Regions from separate parts of the Faecalitalea cylindroides genome, predicted to be linked through region 1. Evidence: riboswitches for the same ligand, from Rfam matches in the RefSeq annotation. Region 1 holds a riboswitch; the other holds the start of a gene.
What was found. A riboswitch is a leader RNA that binds a small molecule or an ion and turns the genes downstream of it on or off. The one in region 1 is predicted to bind FMN.
Positions count from the first base shown of each region.

Region 2: it holds a riboswitch for FMN, as region 1 does, so the genes downstream of both, PND65_RS02775 (ECF transporter S component) here and ribD (bifunctional diaminohydroxyphosphoribosylaminopyrimidine deaminase/5-amino-6-(5-phosphoribosylamino)uracil reductase RibD) in region 1, are expected to answer to the same signal.

Region 1 is NZ_JAQLXG010000011.1:16,449-25,410, forward strand. It holds gene PND65_RS06785 (P-loop NTPase) at 1-685, shown strand, start outside; gene PND65_RS06790 (hypothetical protein) at 844-1,626, shown strand; gene PND65_RS06795 (helix-turn-helix domain-containing protein) at 1,784-2,767, shown strand; gene PND65_RS06800 (alpha/beta fold hydrolase) at 2,764-3,381, shown strand; gene PND65_RS06805 (helix-turn-helix domain-containing protein) at 3,566-3,712, shown strand; FMN riboswitch at 3,822-3,936, shown strand; gene ribD (bifunctional diaminohydroxyphosphoribosylaminopyrimidine deaminase/5-amino-6-(5-phosphoribosylamino)uracil reductase RibD) at 4,073-5,173, shown strand; gene ribE (riboflavin synthase) at 5,158-5,793, shown strand; gene PND65_RS06820 (bifunctional 3,4-dihydroxy-2-butanone-4-phosphate synthase/GTP cyclohydrolase II) at 5,813-7,018, shown strand; gene ribH (6,7-dimethyl-8-ribityllumazine synthase) at 7,019-7,486, shown strand; gene PND65_RS06830 (replication initiation factor domain-containing protein) at 7,895-8,962, shown strand, end outside.
Region 2 is NZ_JAQLXG010000003.1:68,120-77,081, forward strand. It holds gene gdhA (NADP-specific glutamate dehydrogenase) at 1-892, shown strand, start outside; gene PND65_RS02740 (YoaK family protein) at 963-1,640, shown strand; gene PND65_RS02745 (alpha/beta hydrolase family protein) at 1,642-2,418, opposite strand; gene PND65_RS02750 (Cof-type HAD-IIB family hydrolase) at 2,427-3,227, opposite strand; gene PND65_RS02755 (DUF885 domain-containing protein) at 3,258-5,033, opposite strand; gene PND65_RS02760 (histidine phosphatase family protein) at 5,047-5,643, opposite strand; gene PND65_RS02765 (GNAT family N-acetyltransferase) at 5,640-6,179, opposite strand; gene PND65_RS02770 (pyridoxamine 5'-phosphate oxidase family protein) at 6,172-6,627, opposite strand; gene PND65_RS02775 (ECF transporter S component) at 6,640-7,287, opposite strand; FMN riboswitch at 7,373-7,486, opposite strand; gene PND65_RS02780 (MATE family efflux transporter) at 7,592-8,932, opposite strand.

The DNA of each region.
Region 1 (8,962 bases):
CGATATTAATCTTCTGCAAGAAATATATTTTTATATGTTAAAACAAAATGAAACTCATGATTTAAATGGAACTTTTTTGCTAGAATTTTTGTCATTAGGAGAAAGTTGGATTCAAAAATATTCTGAACTTTTTTGGAAAAATGAAATAAAACATGATTTTTATATAAATAATGCTTTATGGAAATCGGAAAAATATAAGGATTACTTTGATTATATGTTTTATAACTTTCCTAAAGATAAGATGTATACGTGGAGAATCAAAGAATCTTTCAGAAATGTGATGACACATGTAGAATCTGATGAGAATATCATAAGACATCAAAAAGAGTGGATAAGAGATTTAATCGAAAAAAATGCATTTTCTAGTAAAATTGTTATTATTTTCAATTTTGTTTGTGAGCTTAATGAAGATATTAGAAAAGAATCAATAAAGATATTCTTAGATAATAATCAAGATTTTGAAATGTTTAATAAATTATCATTACTGCCTACTCATTTGGTATCTAATGGAAATTTTACATCAGTTTATAAAAAACAAATCGATTTTCTAGAATCATTGCTCCCATACCTTCATGGTTTGAAATTTTTAAAACATAAAGACAAAATTAGAACAGAAGTTGAAAAACTTTATAAAATGATACAACAAGAAGAAGTGGAAGAAATTTGTAGAGATTTATATATGTGAATTTGTATTAGGATCTCCTAGAGATGTTTTTCTTAATATACAATCAATTTTTCTATTTTTAAGAAATTAGTATATTTTTCTTGAAATTAGTATATTTTTCTTATTGTTACTAGGTATGTAGTTAGAAAAAAGGAAAATTATTAGACAGGTGATAATAAATGAATCTATCAAAGTCAGAAAAGATAATATTCTCTATTTTGGGAGTTATAGGGATTGGAATAGTTTGTAATAAGGTAATTTATCCAGGCTTTTTAGCTTTAAAAGAAGGTCAAAGTCAAAATGTCGCAAAGGATTTTGTTCAGGAAGATTTTGTACTTCCTTTGCAGGAAGATCTTCAAAAGGCTGAATTTGATGATATTAATGTATCAATTAATACTTTCAAGACAGATATATCATTTGAAAATTTAAGAGAATATGATTTTGATGTTGTGATTTCTTCAAAGAAGATAAAAGAATATGAAGATATTGCAGATAATGAGAAAAAGGCAGAAGAATTATATTCTATTATGGAGAAAATGAGTAATAAATTTGAGGATAGATACTCTGATTATTCTAAGCGAATAGCTATTAATGAAGACATAGATGCTAATATTGAATATACAGGAAATCTTAGTTTAGAGATTCATAATGATGAGCATAAGTATGTTTTTTATAATGGGCCTTGTTTTAATGCTCTTGATATGGATTTAAAGACAATTTATGTCGTACATGAAGAAGATAGTCCAGCTTGTCATTTAAATGATAATACTGATTATTCAAATCAGAAAAAAGATGAGGTATTGGATAATCCGGATGTAGAAGGTCCAACACTTGGAAGTTATACAGATGGATATAATGCCATTGTAGAAGATGAAGAATATGATCTTGATCGTTATCAGGAAGATAGCGAATATCGAAAGGGTGTTGATGATGCCATGGAAGAGTTGGATGAATATTATTGATTCATATCTTGATTAATTATTGAGTAAAACTACGTAATTTGTGTATAAACTTGCAGTTGCAACCACCAGTTGACACATTGAAAGCCTTGATTTATGGTGGGCAACCGTGCTGAATGTTAAAATCAGAGCGAAAGTTGAAACACAAGGAGGACATAATATGATATTTGCTGATAAATTAATTCGATTGCGAAAGAAGGCTGGATGGTCTCAAGAAGAATTAGCTTCCCAAATGAATGTATCCCGACAATCTGTATCTAAATGGGAAGGTGCGCAATCGGTTCCAGATTTAGATAAGATCGTTCGCTTATCTAAGTTGTTTGGAGTGAGTACAGATTATTTACTAAAAGATGAAATCGAAGACGCGGATGTCATTGTTAGTGAAGAAAATGATTTTGGTAGACGAGTAACATTGGAAGAAGCTAATCGTTTTATTGAAGTGAAGATAGAAACTTCAAAGATGATTGCCAATGGAGTCTTTTTATGCATTATTTCTCCGATTTGTCTATTAATACTAGGTGCTTTAAGTGAAACAAAGTCTTTTGGCATCAGCGAAAATGTGGCAGGAGCTGTGGGGTTGATCATATTGATGATTCTTGTTGCAATTGCAGTAGCTATCTTTATTTACAGTCATTCAAAAACGGCTCGATATGAATATTTAGAAGAAGAAATCTTTGATACAGAATATGGTGTCATCAGTCTGGTAAATGAACGAAAAGAGAAATTTCAAAATACATATACTAAGAATAACATCATTGGTGTTTCTTTATGTATCCTGGCCATGGTTCCGTTTTTTACTGGTGTTATGTTTGAAGAAAACAATTTGATCTTGATGGTTTCATTGTTATGTTTAGCTTTATTTATTGTAGGTATAGGCGTTGTTTTGCTTGTTCGTGTCGGTATTATTTGGGAAAGTTTTGCCAAGCTGTTACAGGAAGGAGACTATACAAAAGAAAAGAAGGAAAAGAGTCCGATCATTGGAGTCATCACAACGGTTTATTGGTTATCTGTTACAGCTATCTATCTGGCAATTACATTGCCTACACGAAACTGGCAGGAAGGATGGATCGTTTGGGTCATTGCGGCTGTTTTATTTCCGGGTGTTCTGGCAATCGCAAATGTATTTAAGAAAAACAAATCATGAAAACGATATTTGTTCATGGCTCAGGACAGCGAGCTAACAGTTGGGATAAAGTGCTTTCTGAAATTGAATATAAAAATGAGTGCTTAACACCAGATTTAAGAGATGTTTTAAAAGGGAAGTCGGCTACATATAAAAACCTATATGGAGCATTTAAATCATATTGCGATCAATTTGAAGAGAAGATTAATATTGTTGGTCTTTCTTTAGGAGGAATTTTGGCATTGGAATATACACTGAAAAATCCAGAAAAGGTACAAAAGCTAGTGTTAGTCGCAACACCACATAAGGTGCCTAAACTGGTTTTTACGATACAGAATATAGTTTTAAGATTTTTACCATCTTCACTTTTTGAAGATATGGCATTCATTAAAAAAGATACCCTGGCTTTAGGAAAATCAATGAAAGATCTGAATTTTACTAACAGAGTATCGAAATTAAAAAATGAAACATGTATTGTATGTGGACAAAAAGATAAGACAAATCTAAAATCAGCTTACTATCTTAAAGAGCATATAAAAAGTGCTAAACTAATTATTGTTGAAGGTGCAGGACATGTTCTAAATGAAGAAGTGCCTGAGAAGGTAGCTGGTGTCATTAATGGATTTTTTGAATAAAACCGAATTTCCGCAAAACTTTTTATGCCAAAAAACCGAATTTCCGCAATTCATTTTCTAAATGTATAGACATAAAGAGATAAATGAACAATAAAAAATCATAATATATGAAACTCTACGATCCGTGGGTTCTATAGAATTAAATTATCCAGTATTCTGTACATGTATATAAGGAGGAAGAAACATGGATCAGATAAAGGTTGGTAAGTTTATATCGACAAATAGAAAATTGAAACACATGACACAAAGAGAGTTGGCGGATATTTTAGGAATCAGTGATAAGACAATTTCTAAATGGGAAACAGGAGTTTCCCAAACAAAAGGATATTAAGAAATAACCTGTGTTTACCTGCTTGCAAATTATTGTATTTGGATAAACGAGAAAAAAACTTTTTATTGACAGATATAATATCAGATATTATAATTGTCCGTAATTGAATAACTATCTTCAGGGCAGGGTGTAATTCCCTACCGGTGGTATAGCCCACGAGCCGAAAGGCATGATTTGGTGAAATTCCAAAGCCGACAGTATAGTCTGGATGAAAGAAGATGAAAGTAAGTTTATGCTTTTTTTGCGTGCTCTGGAATGATTTTATATTGTTTCAGAGCATTTTCTTTAATCGCATAAATCCTCTTTTGCATGTCTTGGATAGATTTTATTCAAGGCATGTATTTTTTTGGAGGTGTAAAAATGAGCGATACAGAATACATGAAATTAGCAATAAAACTGGCAAAAAAAGGTGCTGGCTATGTCAATCCTAATCCTATGGTTGGGGCAGTAATTGTAAAAGATAATCGAATTATAGGACAGGGATACCATGAAATCTTTGGTGGATTGCATGCAGAGAGAAATGCATTAAAAAATTGTAGGGAGTCACCTGTAGGAGCAACACTTTATGTAACACTTGAACCATGCTGTCACTATGGTAAGACACCACCTTGCACAGAAGCAATTATTAAAAGTGGCATTACAAGAGTAGTCGTCGGAACTTTAGACTGTAATCCTATTGTGTCTGGAAAAGGTGTAAAGGTACTTGAGGAAAACAACATTCAAGTTGTGATAGGAATTTTAGAAATGGAGTGTCAACAGTTAATCAAAGTTTTTAGAAAATATGTTACAAGGCATATTCCTTATGTTTTTATGAAATATGCAATGACAATGGACGGGAAAATAGCAACTTATACAAATCAATCAAAATGGATAAGTGGCGAAAAAGCGAGAAAACAAGTACATCAATTCAGGCATAAGGTTACTGCGATCATGGTAGGAGTGAATACCGTTATTCAAGATGACCCTTTACTGACATGCCGATTAGAAAACGGGGAAAATCCTATTCGTATCGTATGTGATACAGATTTAAGAACACCCATTACATCAAAAATTATCAAAACAGCGAATGACATTAAAACATATATCGCTACTTCTTCTATTGATGAAAGTAAGATTGCTCTTTACAGAAAATGTGGTTGTGAAATTATTTATACGAAGAAAAAAGGTAATCATATTGACTTAATGAATTTAATGCAATGTTTAGGAAATATGCAGATAGACAGTCTACTTTTAGAGGGTGGAAGTGCAATGAATTGGAGTGCTCTTGAGCAACAGATTGTTGATGAGGTGCAAATTTATATAGCACCTAAAATATTTGGTGGGAGTGCAAAAAGCCCTGTAAGTGGTCAAGGTGTTGCTTTTCCTAATGACGCCATTATGCTTAAACCATATGCTTTTTCTCAAGTGGGAAATGATTATTTCATAGAAAGCGAAGTGATTTATCCATGTTTACAGGAATAATAGAAGAAATCGGTAAAGTAGAAAGAATACAGAAAGATACTTGTAACTGTAAACTATCCATTAAAGCTTCAAAAATATTAGAGGATATACATTTAGGCGACAGCATAGCAGTCAATGGTATCTGCCTTACAGTTACTTGTTTCACTCGACAATCTTTTACAGTTGATGTGATGAATGAAACATGGAACAGAACGGCTCTTAGCCTGTTAAGACATGGAAGCCTTGTGAATTTAGAAAGAGCTATGCCTATGAATGGCAGGTTGGGCGGTCACATTGTTACGGGGCATATTGATGGGACAGGCAGAATATCGTCTGTGCGTAGAGACAAAAATGCGGTGTGGTATCAAATCAATACGCAAAGAGAAATCTTAAATCTAATTGTTGAAAAAGGTTCGATTGCTATTGACGGTATTAGTCTTACTGTCGCAAAAGTATCGAAAGCAGATTTTTCGGTATCCGTTATCCCTCATACTTTGGAGCAAACAATTCTCAAGAATAAACAAGTCGGGGATATGGTAAACCTTGAAAATGATATATTAGGGAAATATGTGCAGAAACTCATAGACAACAGCAATGAAACAGAGTTGTCGAAAGAGTTGTTATGCCGATACGGATTTTAGCAGAAAGGATAAAGGAATTATGAAATATCAAAAAATAAAAGAGGCATTGCAGGCGTTACAAGAGGGAAAACTTGTTTTGGTTATGGACGATAAAGAGAGAGAAAATGAGGGGGATTTAATTTGTTCGGCACAATTTGCGACAACAGAAAATGTTAATTTTATGGCGACTTATGCAAAAGGCTTAATCTGTATGCCTATGAGTGAAAGTCTGGCTAACAGGCTCATGCTTTCCCCTATGGTTGAAGATAATACAGATAACCATGAAACTGCCTTTACAGTTTCTATTGATTATAAGGATACTACAACAGGTATTTCTGCCGAAGAAAGAGGATTAACGGCTCGTATGTGTGTGACTGAGAATGTAAATCCCTTTGACTTTCGTAGACCGGGGCACATGTTTCCTCTGATTGCAAAGAACGGAGGTGCTTTGGAAAGAAATGGACATACAGAAGCAACGGTTGACCTATTGAGGTTGGCTGGCTTAAAAGAATGTGGCTTATGTTGCGAAATTATGAATGAAAACGGGAAAATGATGAGAACACCTGATTTAATTCAGTTTTCTCAAACACACCATATACCTACCCTCACAATTAAAGAATTACAGGAATACAGAAAAGTATATGATTTGCTTGTAGAATGTGTTTCGGTTGTAGAAATGCCTACAAAATATGGGAATTTCAAAGCACATTGTTATATCAATAAATTGAATGGAGAACATCATGTTGCATTGGTTATGGGAGATTTGAATAATGGAAACGATGTGCTATGTCGTGTCCACTCAGAGTGCTTAACAGGAGATGCCTTTGGCTCTTTACGCTGTGATTGTGGACAGCAGTTAGATAAAGCAATGAAAATGATTGCAGAAAATGGTTCTGGTGTATTGCTTTATATGCGACAAGAGGGACGAGGTATCGGGCTTGTCAATAAACTAAAAGCCTATCATTTACAGGATAACGGTATGGATACACTTGACGCCAACCTTGCATTAGGATTTCAAGGCGATTTAAGAGAATATTATATCGGTGCACAGATTTTAAGAGATTTGGGAATAAAATCATTGCATTTACTTACAAATAATCCTGATAAAGTTTATCAGTTAGAAGATTATGGAATGAAAATTTCAAGCAGAGTACCGATTGAAATAGAAGCAAATCCTTATGATAGTTTTTATCTAAAGACAAAGAAAGACCGAATGGGACACATTTTGAATATGGAGGAAAAATAAATGAACACTTTTGAAGGAAATTTAGTAGCAGAAAATATAAAAATCGGTATTGTTGTAGCAAGATTTAATGAGTTTATAACTTCTAAGCTATTAGCAGGTGCATTAGATAATTTGAAAAGAGAAAATGTTGGTGAAAAGGACATAGAGGTAGCTTGGGTTCCGGGAGCATTTGAAATACCTTTGATAGCGTCTAAAATGGCAAAAAGTAAAAAATATGATGCGATTATTTGTTTGGGAGCAGTTATTCGAGGTAGTACAAGCCATTATGATTATGTGTGTAGTGAGGTATCAAAAGGAATTGCTCAAATCAGTTTAAATACCGAAACACCAGTTATGTTTGGTGTTCTTACGACAGATACGATTGAACAGGCGATAGAACGAGCTGGTAGCAAAGCAGGAAATAAAGGCTCTGAATGTGCACAGGGAGCTATTGAAATGGTAAATCTAATTCGTGCATTAGAGGTATAATATGATTGGGGATTAAAAGGTAAAGCGAAAAAGCATAATAGGCGGAGTGATCCAGACACGGCGGTGGGAAAATCTCTTAGATTTTTCCACCGTTTTTAGTGGCTGGTTCACTCCGGCAGTTGAGCGAGCTTGCGAGCGAACAGTAAGCCCCCGTTATCTAACAAGGGGGGCACAAAAAACAAGAAACAATATACACTACTAAGCGGAAAACGCTGTATTTACAAGGTAAAATCGCTTTTAATAGGGTGTTAACTAAAAAGCACTCATTTAATACATAAAAATTGAATAAGACATAGGAAAGACAGTTGATTTCAAACGAGAAATTGATTGTCTTTTCTTTTGCGGAAATTTAAGTATAGGCAATTATCAAATATGGTAGTTGCCTTTTTTGATTGGAGGAATTGAAGAATGAATGATAAAAACTTTATAGAAGAATTAAGACAAAAGCGTGAAGAATATGGAGTAACACAAAGAAAACTTGCTGTTGCCTGTGGTATCAGTCGTACATATTTTAACCAGATAGAGAATGGGACTGTTGTTCCCTCTGCTGAACTAAAACAAACGATAGAAAAACAGATTGAGCGTTTCAATCCGCAAGAACCACTATTTCTGTTGATTGATTACTTCCGTGTCCGCTTTCCTACGACAGACGCATTAAAGATTATTCGTGAAGTATTACAACTAAAAGCCGATTATATGCTTTATGAAGATTTTGGAAAATACGGATATGAAAGCAAATATGTTTTAGGCGACATCAACATCATGTGTTCCATGCAAGAGCATTTAGGTGTTTTATTAGAACTAAAAGGCAGAGGGTGTCGGCAAATGGAAAGTTATCTATTGGCACAGGAACGCTCATGGTATGACTTTATGCTGGATTGTTTAACGGCAGGTGGTAAGATGAAACGACTTGACTTGGCAATCAATGATAAAGCAGGAATATTAGATATTCCAAAGTTAAAGGAAAAATACAAGGCTGGCGAATGTATCTCCTACTTTCGTATGCAGAAAGATTACAGCGGTACGGAAAAATGTGGTAGCGATTTACCAAAGAATACAGGAGAAACCTTATATCTCGGTTCAACCAGTAGTGAGTTATATATGTGTGCCTATCAGAAAAATTACGAGCAGTATGTCAAAAATGGCATAGAAGTTGAAGATACAGAAATCAAGAACCGTTTTGAAATACGCATGAAGAATGAACGAGCCTATTATGCGGTTGTAGATTTACTGACCTATCGGGACGCTGAACGCACCGCTTTTTCTATCATCAATCATTATGTCCGCTTTGTTGATAGAGAAGATGATAAACCGAAAAGTCAATGGAAAACAAATGATGATTGGGCATGGTTTATAGGGGAAAATAGAGAGCCGATACGATTAACGACTAAACCAGAACCTTATACTTTACAAAAGGCATTACATTGGTTACAAAGACAGGTTGCACCAACCATAAAAATGGTACAAGCATTAGAC
Region 2 (8,962 bases), on a different contig from region 1:
TATGACAGAACTTGCCCGCCACATTGGACCAAACACAGATATTCCTGCAGGAGATATCGGTGTTGGTGGACGTGAAATCGGCTATCTATTTGGTCAATATAAACGTATTCGCAATGAATTTAGCGGTGTTCTTACAGGAAAAGGACTTACATATGGCGGTTCTTTGATTCGTACCGAGGCAACAGGTTATGGTTTATGTTATTTCACACAGGCACTTCTAAAAGACAATGGTACTAGCTTTGAAGGTAAGACTGTTGCGATTTCAGGAAGTGGTAACGTAGCAATCTACGCATGTGAAAAAGCAACTCAACTAGGGGCTAAAGTTGTAACGATGTCTGATTCAAATGGATTTATCTATGATCCAGAAGGAATCGACCTAGCTCTAGTTAAAGATATCAAAGAAGTACGTCGTGGACGTATCAAAGAATATGTTGAAGCAAAGCCAAATGCAACATATACTGAAGGAGCTCGTCCATGGAGCATTAAATGCGATATTGCATTACCATGTGCTACACAAAATGAATTGGATCTTGACGATGCCAAAGCACTTGTCGCAAACGGAGTATTTGCTGTTTGTGAAGGCGCAAACATGCCAACAACTCCAGATGCTATCCACTACTTGATGAACAACGGTGTATTCTACGCCCCAGGTAAAGCATCAAATGCTGGTGGTGTTGCATGCTCTGGATTAGAAATGTCTCAGAATGCTCAACACTTATCATGGACAGCTGAAGAAGTAGATGAAAAACTTGAAGGAATCATGGTCAATATCTTCAACACTTGCCGTGATACCGCAAAAGAATACGGTCACGAAAAAGAATATGTGGTTGGAGCAAATATCGCCAGCTTCTTAAAAGTTGCCGAAGCAATGAAAGCCCAAGGAACTGTATAAAATACGCAAGCATCTTTTCAAAATCGAAAAGATGCTTTTTTATTTATGTGCAAGAGTGTAAAATAAAACCATGCGTATTACACAAATCTCAGAGTCAAAACAATTAGGTATTCTTCTAGCTCTTTCTGGAGGTTTTATGGATGCCTATTCCTATATCCAACGAGGCCATGTTTTTGCCAATGCGCAAACCGGGAATATGCTTCTTTTTGGCATCAATCTCTCCCAGTTAAAGTTTCTAGATGCCTTACAATACGCAATTCCTGTCATTGCTTTTACTTTAGGAATTGCCTTGGCAGAACAACTTAGAGCCTGTCAATGGAAAAAACTGCATTGGCGCCAAATTGCTTTGATCATAGAAACGACTATCTTAATTAGCGTTGCCTTTTTTAACAGTGATCTAAACTTAATTGCCAACTCTCTTACTTCTTTTGCCTGTGGCATTCAAGTTGAAACTTTTAGAAAAATTCAAGGTTTGTCTGCTGCCACGACCATGTGTATTGGCAACTTAAGAAGCGGTACAGAAAACTTATTTAAATACCTGCATACAAAAGAAAGGCACTACTTTGATAAAGGTGCCTTCTACTACTTGATCATTTTTTGTTTTATTATGGGAGCTGTTATCGGAAATTTCTTTATCTATTTTATGCACCGCTATGCCATCATAATTTGTTCCTGGTTTTTGATTGCTGCTTTTTTAATGATGTTCATCGACTTAGAAAAAGAGATGAATACCAAAAGAAAACATTAAATCAAAGATTTAAGTTCAACCATGCAACGACTTGTTCTAAAAGTTCATTCACTTTAGCATAGTTTCCTGTCTTGGCTAAAAAAGTATGATCAGCTTCATGAATTTCTATAAGAGTTGCTTTTTTTAACATATCGATAATTTGATAGCTTAGTGAAGCCTCCACTGTTACATCTTTGTCTCCTACACAAACAAGCGTGTTTCCTTCATATTCAAAAGCTGGACCAAGATCCACATCCAATTCATTTAAGAATGTTTCAAATACCAATTCATAACGTCCATCACTGGTCTTCACGATCGTATGGCCGTTTTTTTGTATATCTTCTACATATTCTTTTGAAAACTTAAATCCTTCCTGATCTTGTATCTTTAATGCTCCATTTAATGTAACGATACATTTAGGGTTCAAACCAGTACTCAGCAAGGCAATTCGCCCACCAAAGCTATGCCCTAGTAACCCAATACGATCTGAAATAAATCTTTTATCCTTTTGAAGAAATTGATATATCGTCTTAGTTTCTTCTAACATGATTTTGGTACCGTAATGAATTCTTGAAGAGCGATTTTCTCCCATGCTGCAAAAATCAATGCGGGCACTTGCGATCCCAGCCTTGGCTAGAGCCTGAGCACACTTTGCAAGCAAATAACCGTCTCCTTCTTTATAAGATAGAAATCCATGTAGCAAAAGCATACAAGGATAAGATCCTTCAGCTTGCGGAACACACAAGACCATAGGAATATCATGATCTTTACACGGAACAAACAGTCTTTCTTCTATCATATGCACTCCTATTTGATCATCTGAAAACTCTTCAATACAGCATAGATGCTGTCTTCAAAACTTGGTCCACATACAACATCTGCATATGGATATAGATTTACATCTCCATTTTCCATTGCAACTCCGATATAGGCACTATCCAACATCTCTTTATCATTTAAAGAATCTCCAAATGCCATATATTTGGCATCTTCCATTCCCCAATACTTTAATAATGAATGAATTCCTGTCGTTTTGTTGATGCCTTCTTTAATTAAATCAACGATACAACCTGACGATTTTTGTGTTCTTAGTTGTGGAACCTGTAAAAAATCTGAGTAATCATAATCGTATCCTTTAAACATACTTATCATTTCAACACTATCGCTCTTTTGCCAACCGCGAATCTCTTTGGGAATCTGGACATGAAATTGTTGAAGAACCTGTACCGCCTGTGGATCATCCATTGTTAAAAAAGCAGAACTTCCATTTACATAAAGGCAAATTTCTTTTTTCTTAGCGATGGAAAAAATTGTTTCCAATTCTTTATCACCAAATCCATTGTGCTTAATTTTATTCAAGTTTTCATCATATACGGTATTACCGGCGCTACCAATAAAACCATCCCATTCAACATGATTGAATACATCCAACTCTTTTGCCATTAGTAAGGGCCTACCTGAACAAAGAGCAATTTTATATCCGTTTTCTTTTAACTTTTTCATAGCCTTTATAGTCGATGGTAAAACTCGATTTTTTTCATGATCAAAATATGTTCCATCTATATCAAAAAAAATAGCTTTAATTTCATCCCTGATTTTTTTTTGCATATCAATTACCTCTTTTCATATATGAGTGAATCAGGCTTGAACATTTCCTAACGCATATGAATCCACATGCCTTTGTACAACCTCAAAAGGCATATTTCCACATTCTAAAATTGCTTGATTAAATCCTTTATCCGTAAAATCTTCACCTAGTTTTTCCTGGGCACTTTCTTTTAGATCCTGAATCACTTCATTTCCAACATAATATGGTTCGAATACAGCTGGATTGGCTTGAAGTTGTGCATATAAGGCTTTAGCACTATCTTCATCCAGAGCAAATCCTGACTGGCTCATATAGTCAGTAAATTGCTCTAGCGTATAACCTTCATAATGAATTCCAATATCTGCTGCCACAACAGCACAATAAGATGCCTGCTCATTTTCTGCATATAAAGTCAACAGATTTGGATCAATATTTGTCAAATAATCCAAAGCCTCATATTGTGCATAAACCGCATATCCTTCTGTATATGCATTAAACTGCGCTAATCCTTTAATTAGATTACTTGAGACATTTTCATACATGTAACCATATTGATACATATGCCCTGGAAATCCTTCATGACAAACCGTCATATATGTATCAATGCTGGAAATATCACTACCTTTTGGGTTAACTCTCAATTGTTTTTTCTCATTTCCATCCAATGTAGGGACCTTAAAATATGCAGCAACCCCCGTATCCGAAGCAATTTGCTCATTTACATCTTTAATTTCATATTCAAGATCATTCACTTCTGGAAAATCATTTACAAGATTTTGTTTAGCAAATTCTAAGATTTCTTCATAACTGTTAAATCCTGTTTCCGGCATAGTTCCTTGAATGAATGTGTTCACTGCATCCGGATTGCTGTAAGCATAAACCTGTAAAGATAAAATATGATCTTGATATGCATCTTCCATCATTTCCTTGATTTCCAAAGGATCTTTATCTAACCCTGTATTTTGTTTTATAAGAATCTCAAAATATTCCTTTCCATTTTCAAATGAAGCAAGTCCCTGCTCATTGTTTTGCGCTGACTGTGAAAATTCATTAAGCATAGCTATGATATTTTCATAAGCTGGAATAAATGAATTATTAAATGCATCTTCAAGCTGTGCGATATAATCGGTCTCATTTGATAATCCTAGAGATTGAATCGTTTCTTTCATTGCGGATAAAACAGCACTATCCTGGGCTGTATCAATAATATTTTGACAATAATTTAAAACCTCATCAATATCGATCATTAAAAGACCCATTTCTTCTTGTTTTTTTGTATATTCAATAGCTCCATTAACATAATCTAAGACATCTTCAACCAACAAGATTATCTCTTGAACTTCCTGTTCATTATCTACCTGCCAGTCCGCAAACAAAGTTGGTAATTGATACTGCAAGCCACTCATACTTTCAAAATACGGTGTGTAATACCAGAATTTTTTATCGCACAATGCTTCATCAATTTCCATCATATAGGCATAAGCATCATATACATCTTTTTGTTCTTCACTTAAGCTATCATAATCAAAGGATTTAAACTCTTCATACGATTCATTGGGTTCAGACATCAAATCCTCATAATTTTCAGGATCCAGCCTTTCTCCCAGGTTGACCTCAATCTCTTCTACATTGATATCATATTGTTCTGGATCATCGATCAATGTCTTGTAAGTTAAATAATCACTTTCGACTGTATCGATAAATTCCTGTTCCATAAACGCATCAAAATCCGCATGCGCTGTTTTTTCATCTACATTTTGACATCCTGCAATCGATACGAACAATGCGATCGAAACAAGAGATGACAATAGTTTGGATATTTTCATATTGCCTCCATGATCAATAATATGTCTTGCCATAAGAAACCAAGCAATAGTTTCCTTGATTATATTCCACGATACTAAGCGAACAATTGGAAATCAATCTATTAACTGAACCGTTGACTTCTATAGCTGCCTGTTTGAAACCCAGATCGATATGCGAGAAAAATTCCTTCAAGATCGATCCATGTGTAACAATTAGAATATTGGCTTCATCATACAGAGAAACGATTGAATGAATTTCATCTTCAAAACGTTTTAAAGCCTGTTGTTTGCTTTCACCTTGTATATCTTGATATCCGCTTAAATTGGCCGTTCCATTAGGAAATACTTTTTCAATACGCTCTCCTTCAGCTAATCCAAAATGAATTTCCTTTAAGCCTTTTCGATCATATTTTTTAATATCCCGATCATTTAAAATAATATCCAATGTATCCCTGCATCTTTCAGAAGTTGAACTATAAGCTGCACAAATATCCACTTCCTTTAATACATCTATCAAAGATTCTGCCTGCTTGATTCCTTCCTGTGTCAAAGGCGAATCACACCATCCCTGTACTCGCTTTTTTACATTAAATTCCGTCTGTCCATGACGTACAAACAACAATCGAATCATAACTTCTCCCACATTGCTCTTGTCAATAGTGCAACTCTATCCTCTTTATAAACATTTAATGCCGAAACAAATTTATTTGGAATTATGTATTCATGTTTAAAGCCTAATTTCTCTTTGACCCTTGCCGAAGCCAGATTGTCCGAAAAATTCAGACACCAAATTTTAGATAAATGCAACGACTCAAAGCCATAACGAATCAAAGTTTTTGCCGCTTCACTGACATAACCTTGATTCCAATATGGTCTTCCAATCCAATATCCTAATTCTGCTTCATCTTCTAAAATGGAAAGATTTGCTTTATCTTTAAACATCAGACTAATGCATCCTATAATTTGATTGGTATCTTTTAATACAATGGCATATGTGTTTTCATCAAATACATTACAAATGATATTCAAGCTTTCATTAACATCTTTATGCGGTAACCAGCCACATCTTGGCCCGATTTCATGATCTTTGGCAAGTTCATACAGAGAATCTTTATCTTCACTCTTCCAGTTTCTTAAGATCAAACGTTTTGTTTCAAGATTAGTCATATGGTTTGTATTCAACACTTTGATCTTTAAAATCAATAAAAATCTGGAACGCTTTACGGTCTTGATCTTCATCCCAAATTTCAACAAACTCTGGAGTGACTTCAATCAAGATTTCTGTGTCGACATGCGAATATGCATTATAGCTCTGCCATAAAAATTCTTTGTATTTCTTTTCAAATATTCTTCCTGGCTCATCTACGACTAAGCCTTTGTTGACTGCCTTTCCTTCAACTTGAACACCATTAAAACACATCGCAACTTGAGGATTTTTAAATAATTGCTGTGTCTTTCTAAAGTTTTTATCGGTTTTAAAATAAATCTTATCATTATAGAATACACAACTTACATTTCTTACCATAGGATAATTATCCACACAGCTAGCCAAAGCCATGATTTTCCAATCACCTAATTTTTCATCCATTATTTTCTTAGCTTCTAAAAAGTTCATGATTTTCTCCTTTTAAATAATCCCCTGATATCCCAGTATTAACATAACTAATGATATAACAATAAAAGCACCTAAAACAACCATTTCATTTGATTTTTCGTGTGGTTTTTCTTCTGTCATGACCAAATGAGAACTTCGCAATGCCCCAACGACTGGTTTATACAAAAATAAACTTGCTCCTGCATTAATTCCATATTTAATTAAATTAAATGGAAGAATACCAGGAATCAACATAGCCGCAACGGCTTCTCTTGAAATCCCAAAATAAATTGGTGTAATGATGTAATTCCATAAAAGCATGCTGATAGTTGTTAAGATGATACCTGTACCTAGTCCAATCAAAGCACCTTTTTTTGTATGCTCTTTTTTATAAATTGCACCCGCCACACAAGAAAACATACATGTTGCGATCATATTCATCAAAATATCTAAGATAGTTCCTCCACGCAACATAACATCCAACACGGCACAAATAGCACTCATCACAAAAGCACTAAATGGACCATAGATAAAACTTGCGATAACTATGACAATATCTTTAGGATCATAGTTCAAAAAAGAAACAGCTGGAATGATTGGAAAGTGCAGCAATAGATTCATGACCATGGCCATGGCACACATCATTCCTATTGTAGTAATTTTCTTTGTACGACTATTCATAAACACAACACCTCCATAAACAAAGAAAAATGCGCCTAAAATAACTCTTCTAGGTGCATCTTTTGTCTATAAAAATGTACAAAAAAAGCATCTTCTTTCATCCAGACTATACTGTCGGCTTCGGAGTTGCACCGAATCAACCTTACGGCTCGTGGGCTATACCACCGGTCGAGAATTTCACTCTGCCCTGAAGATTTATTTTATGCATCTATATATTACGCCTGAATGAAATAAATGTAAACGAATTTATATAAAAAGGAACGAACCATTTTGTTGTTTCATTCCCTAAATATCTAAATAGAACTTATTTGAAAACTTTCTTTCGAACAATCATATAACAAATCAAATGAGCGGTTGCGGTTAATGCCCAGGATACCGGATATGAAAAATACAAAACAAATAAACTTCGATTCGTCGCAAAAATTGTAAAGATCCATATGATTCTAAATAAACAAGCTCCTGTCAAAGAGACTAACATTGGCATAACAGAATATCCCATGCCTCTAAGAGATCCAACAAATACATCCATCATTCCACATAAGAAATAAGGAACACAGATCAAAGACATTCTCAACAAACCATAAGAAATTACTTGTGGATCACTTGAATAGATAGATAACAAGCTCGTACCGATTAAATAAGCTCCTCCACCCATTACGATACCAACGATCATAACGATAACTAAACATTCAATCAAAATCTTATCTACACGTTTATATTTCTTAGCACCCATGTTTTGTGATGTAAAGCTTAAAGAAGTCTGATATAAAGAGTTCATCGCATTATATACAAATCCTTCTAAATTAGCTGAAGCAGTATTTCCTGCCATTGCGATTGAACCAAAAGAGTTTACACTTGATTGAATCAATACGTTTGACACACTGAAGATACATCCTTGAAGTCCTGCCGGTAACCCAATCTTCATCATCTGTATTGCGACATCTTTATGAAAGCTCAAACTCCTGTGATCAAGATGAAGAACGCCATCCGCTCCTTTTAGACAAAGGAATACAAGAAAAGCACTGATTCCTTCTGAAATGATCGTTGCCAATGCGACACCAGCAACTCCCATGTGAAATACAATTACAAAAATCAAATTAAAAATAACATTTATGATACCTGCTAAAGTTAAAAAATATAAAGGGCGCTTTGTATCTCCAACTGCTCTTAATAACGCAGCCCCAAAGTTATAAAACATAAATGCTGGCATACCAACAAAATAGATTCGCATATACAAAACCGATAGATTTATAACATCTTCTGGCGTACCCATTAATTCCAAAAGTGGTCGTGATAAAAAGAATCCTACAAAGATCATGGCAATCCCTACAACAAGAGCAAAAGTTACCGCTGTATGGACTGTCTTTGAAGCATTTTCCTCATCTCTAGCACCAATGTGTTTCCCTAATAAAACATTAGCACCTACAGACACACCCACAAATAAATTGATCAATAAATTAATAAGCGAACTTGTTGAACCAACAGCTGCCAAAGCTTCATTGCCGGTAAATCTTCCAACAACAATCACATCTGCTGCATTAAATAATAGTTGCAACACACCAGATAACATTAAAGGAATCGCAAATAATATGATTTTCTTCAATAAAGGCCCATTGCACATATCCATTGTATATTTACTACTCATATCCACATCCCTCTCAAAACTCTTATATTA